One region of the Kocuria rhizophila DC2201 genome, then DNA from elsewhere that is predicted to be linked to it. Evidence: riboswitches for the same ligand, from Rfam matches in the RefSeq annotation. Region 1 holds a riboswitch; the other holds the start of a gene.

The links. A riboswitch is a leader RNA that binds a small molecule or an ion and turns the genes downstream of it on or off. The one in region 1 is predicted to bind S-adenosylmethionine.
Region 2: linked by a shared signal. The riboswitch ahead of KRH_RS08180 (bifunctional o-acetylhomoserine/o-acetylserine sulfhydrylase) and the one ahead of KRH_RS10335 (methylenetetrahydrofolate reductase) in region 1 are both predicted to bind S-adenosylmethionine.

What each region holds. Positions count from the first base shown of each region.
Region 1 is NC_010617.1:2,395,305-2,397,496, forward strand. Features, by position in the region: gene KRH_RS10325 (hypothetical protein) at 1-390, opposite strand, end outside; gene KRH_RS10330 (hypothetical protein) at 629-958, shown strand; SAM riboswitch class IV at 1,038-1,154, shown strand; gene KRH_RS10335 (methylenetetrahydrofolate reductase) at 1,199-2,192, shown strand, end outside.
Region 2 is NC_010617.1:1,880,718-1,882,909, forward strand. Features, by position in the region: gene KRH_RS08180 (bifunctional o-acetylhomoserine/o-acetylserine sulfhydrylase) at 1-862, opposite strand, end outside; SAM riboswitch class IV at 937-1,055, opposite strand; gene KRH_RS08185 (VOC family protein) at 1,161-1,799, shown strand; gene KRH_RS08190 (CPBP family intramembrane glutamic endopeptidase) at 1,935-2,192, opposite strand, start outside.

The sequences.
Region 1 (2,192 bases):
CGGCCGGATGGCCAGCATGAGTACGGTGGCGCCCTCGGCGTCCTTGAGGAGCCACGCCCTGGTCTCGGGCGTCGAGGCGTCCGGTGCGCCCACCGTCCATCCCTGCGGGTAGCGGAACCCGATGCTCCCGTCCGGCGTGGTGAAGCTCTGGGTCAGCTCGGCGGCCTGCGCCGCCTCCGGCGAGGGGCTGGGCCGCACACTCGTGGCGGACGGCGACGCCGCGGCGTCGCCCGAGCGACCCGGCGTCGCCCCGCTCGTGACCCCGGCCCCCGACGGCGCGGCGGACGAGGCCCCAGAAGAACCGTCCCCTCCCGACGGCGCCCCGCACGCCCCCAGGGCGAGCACGAGGGTGGCCACGGACAGGCAGCGCAGGGCGCGGGAGGTCGTCATGGTGACGAGTCTCACAGCTGGATCGCCTCCGGCCAAGTGCATTCGAAGACATGAAAACGTGTTGCGCGCCCAACCCCGCCCCCAGAACGGCCCACACCGGCCCCACGTGCGACGACACCCCGGGTTGCTAGGATGAGCGCACTGCCGGCCCGCGCATTCTCGTTCTCGTTCATGTCCTCCGGAGTCACCCCGAGTCGTCGCGGCACACCGTCCGCACCGTCTGCACCGCAAGGGATCCATGACACCGCTGCTGCGTCACCACCGACTGGAGAACGGCCTCTACCAGCTTTCCGCCGTGCTCGGCGTGTTCACCGCGTGCGTCTACACCGCGTCCTTCCTGTTCACGGACTGGTCCGTGCACGCGCCCTATGCCCCGTTCTTCCTGGCCGTCACCACCGGTTCGTTCACGCTGTGCGCGGTGACCGTGTCCCTCGTGCGGCTCTTCCACGAGGACCAGTGCCCGGGCCCGGAGGACTCCTCCGACCTGTTGGACACCGAGCGGATCGTACTCGGCTTCACGCGGGACCCGCACCACACCGGCAGCACCCGCGGCGCCCTCCCGCGCTGATCCCCCGCCCCGACCCACGACGCCGCACGGCCTCCTTTTGACACTCTCCCCGCCCGTGCTACTGTCGCAGCCAACAAAGGATCATGAGTCCCGGTGCAAAGCTCTGGCTAACCGGGCGGCAACCCTCCTGCTGTAGTGGGGTGCCCCAGATGACGATCCGGCCGTCACGCAACCGCGTGGCTGGCAAGTACGGCGCACGGAAATCGACCTCCGGCGTCCTACCGCCGGAGGTTTTCTCATATGTCCGCACCCCTGACCGCCGTCCACCAGGACCTCACCGCGGCGGGCGCCGCGCCCTCGGGCACGTCCTGGCTGGTGCGCCGGCCCCGCCGTTCCACGCTCGTCTCGTTCGAGGTGTTCCCCCCGCGCCCCACCACGGACCCGGACACCGTGTGGCGCAGCATCGACGCCATGGCCCAGGCCGGACCAGACTTCTTCTCGGTCACGCACGGACACTCGGGCGGGCGCGGTGTCTCCCGCGAGGCCCTGCGGCACCTGCGCCGGACCACCCGCACGCCCGTGATGGCGCACTTCACGTGCGGCGGCACGGACCGCGCCGGACTGGAGCGCTCCGTGGAGCATCTGCTGGACGACGGCGTGCGGGACCTCCTCGCACTGCGCGGGGACCCGCCCCTGGGTGCGGGTGAGTGGGTGACCCCTCCCGGGGGGATCGGCCGGGCCTCGGAGCTGGTGCGGCTCATCCGCGACGTCGAGCGGCGTCGTTTCGGGGACGGCTTCCGCCCCGGCACCCGGCCGCTGTCCGTGTCGGTGGCGTGCTACCCCTCCCCCGCGCGCGGCCGCGACTTCGAGGCGGACCTGGCCTCCCTGTGGGAGAAGCAGGAGGCCGGCGCTGACTACGCGATCACGCAGGTGCTGTACGAGCCCGAGGACTACGCCGCGTTCCTCGAGCGGGCACGCTCCGAGGGGATCCACATTCCCGTGGTGGCCGGCCTGATGCCGCTGACCAACCCGAAACGGTTGCAGCGGATGACGGAGATCACCGGTGTGCCCGTGCCCGAGCGGCTCACCCGGTTCCTCACCGCGGGTTCCCCGGACGAGCTGCGGCACCGGGGCACCGCCGCCACGCTGACCCTGATCGACGACCTCCTGGACCTCGGCTGCGCCGGCTTCCACCTGTACACCTTCAACCGCCCGGACGCGGCGCTGACCATCCTGGAGCACCTGCGCGTGCGGGACGCCGCCCGCGAGTACCGGGGCCGCAGCCCCGCGGCCT
Region 2 (2,192 bases), 510 kb from region 1:
GGTCACGCAGCAGCTGCACACGGGCCTTGAGCACGTAGGACAGGTTGACGCCGAAGGCTCCGCCCTCCCCCAGATCCCGCGCGTACACCAGGCCGTTGTACGTGGGGTCCGGCTGGTTGAAGCCGGGGAAGCGCTCCGGGTCCGCGCCGTAGTCGAAGCGCCCGGCGTCCACGATGAACCCGCCGATCGCGGTGCCGTGCCCGCCCAGGAACTTGGTGCCCGAGTGCAGCACGATGTCCGCACCCCACTCGACGGGCCGCACCAGGTACGGGGTGGCCACGGTGTTGTCCACGATCAGCGGCACCCCGGCCTCGTGGGCGATCCCGGCAACGGTCTCCACGTCCAGGACGTCGTTGCGAGGGTTGGGGATCATCTCCCCGAAGAACGCCACGGTGGTGGGCCGCACGGCGTCACGCCACTGCTGGGGGTCGTCCGGGTCCGCCACGAACGTGGTCTCCACGCCCAACCGCGGCAGCGTGTGCTTGAGCAGGTTGTAGGAGCCGCCGTAGAGGGACGGGCTGGCCACCACGTGGGTTCCCGCCCCGCCCAGGTTGAGCACCGCGAGCGTGGCCGCGGCCTGCCCGGAGGAGACCATCAGCGCGCCGACGCCGCCCTCCAGGGAGGCGATGCGCTTCTCCACCACCTCCGTGGTGGGGTTGGTCAGGCGGGAGTAGATGGGGCCCATGTCCTGCAGCGCGAACCGCGCGGCGGCCGTGTCCGCATCAGGGAACACGAAGGACGAGGTCTGGTGGATGGGCAGCGCCCGCGAACCCGTCACGGGGTCAGGGTTCTGGCCCGCGTGGATCTGGCGGGTCTCGAACGCCCAGTCCTGGGGGTTGTCGGGGGTGGGTGCTGTGCTCATGGCCATTCGCCTTCTCGGAAGGATCAGGGGCCAGGCGACCGTCCGCACGGTGCCCGCACGAACGGGCGACCGGTGGCCCGCGCTTGCCGTGGGCGTCGGACGACGTCCCGGCCAGGTCTTCACCCAGGGCACCCCGCCGCGGTGGGAGGGTTGCCGGTCAGCAAGCTGGGGCTTGACGCTGACTCTCGTGACCTAGACCTCCAGTCTGGGAACCCGGCCGCTGCCACGTCAAGTCCGGTGTCCGCAGTGTTGCACCCACCGATTTGGAGGCCCGTGTGACGGGTGCCACGATGACAGCATGAAGCTGGACCACGTTTCCTTCGCAGCACAGCCGGACGGCCTGGAGGCCACCACCGAACGCATCGCGGACCGGTTGGGGATCGAGCCGGTGAAGGGCGGGGTCCATCCCCGCTTCGGCACCCGGAACATGATCCTGCCGCTGACCGACCACCAGTACGTGGAGGTCGTGACCGTCCTGGAGCACCCCGCCGCGGACAAGGCGCCGTTCGGCCAGGCCGTGCGTGCCCGCTCGGAGGCCGGTGGCGGCTGGCTCGGGTGGGTCGTGGAGGTCCCGGACCTCGCACCGTTCGAGCAGAAGCTGGGGCGCCCCGCCGTGCCGGGCGGGCGCATCTTCCCGGACGGCCGTCAGCTGCAGTGGCACCAGATCGGCGTCAAGGGCCTGATCTCGGACCCGCAGCTGCCGTTCATGATCCACTTCGACTCCGAGGACGAGATGCACCCCTCCCGGGCGCGGATCACGGACGTGCGCCTCACGGGCATGGAGATCGCCGGATCCCCGGAGCGCGTCACGGACTGGCTGGGCGGGCCGGTGGAGGACGTCCTGCACTCGCTGGACGTCACCTGGAGCGCCCCGAACGGCACCCCGGGTCTCATGGCCGTCTCCTTCGACACGCCGGACGGGCCCGTCACCATCTGATCCCGCCCACCGCACCCTCCGGGCACGACGACGCCGCTCGCACGGTCCCGCGGGCCGGTGCGTCTCCCGCGCGCCCCACGGTTCACCCGTGGTCGCGGTTCCCGCCAGCAAACGGGTTGGTACCCGCGGTGGCGCTCAGCCGCCCAGGAGCTGAGGCACCAGGAACCCCACGGCGTCCAGCAGGAAGTGGGCGAGCAGCAGCGGGGCGAGCCGCCCACCGCGGCGGTAGAGCCACACGAACACGAGCCCCATCACCAGGTTGCCGAGCGCCGGGCCGATGCCCTGGTACAGGTGGTAGCTCGCCCGCAGCACCGACGACACCACCGCCACCGTCCACCACGAACGCCCCAGCCGGCGCATCCGGTCCGCGAGGAACCCCACCACGATGACCTC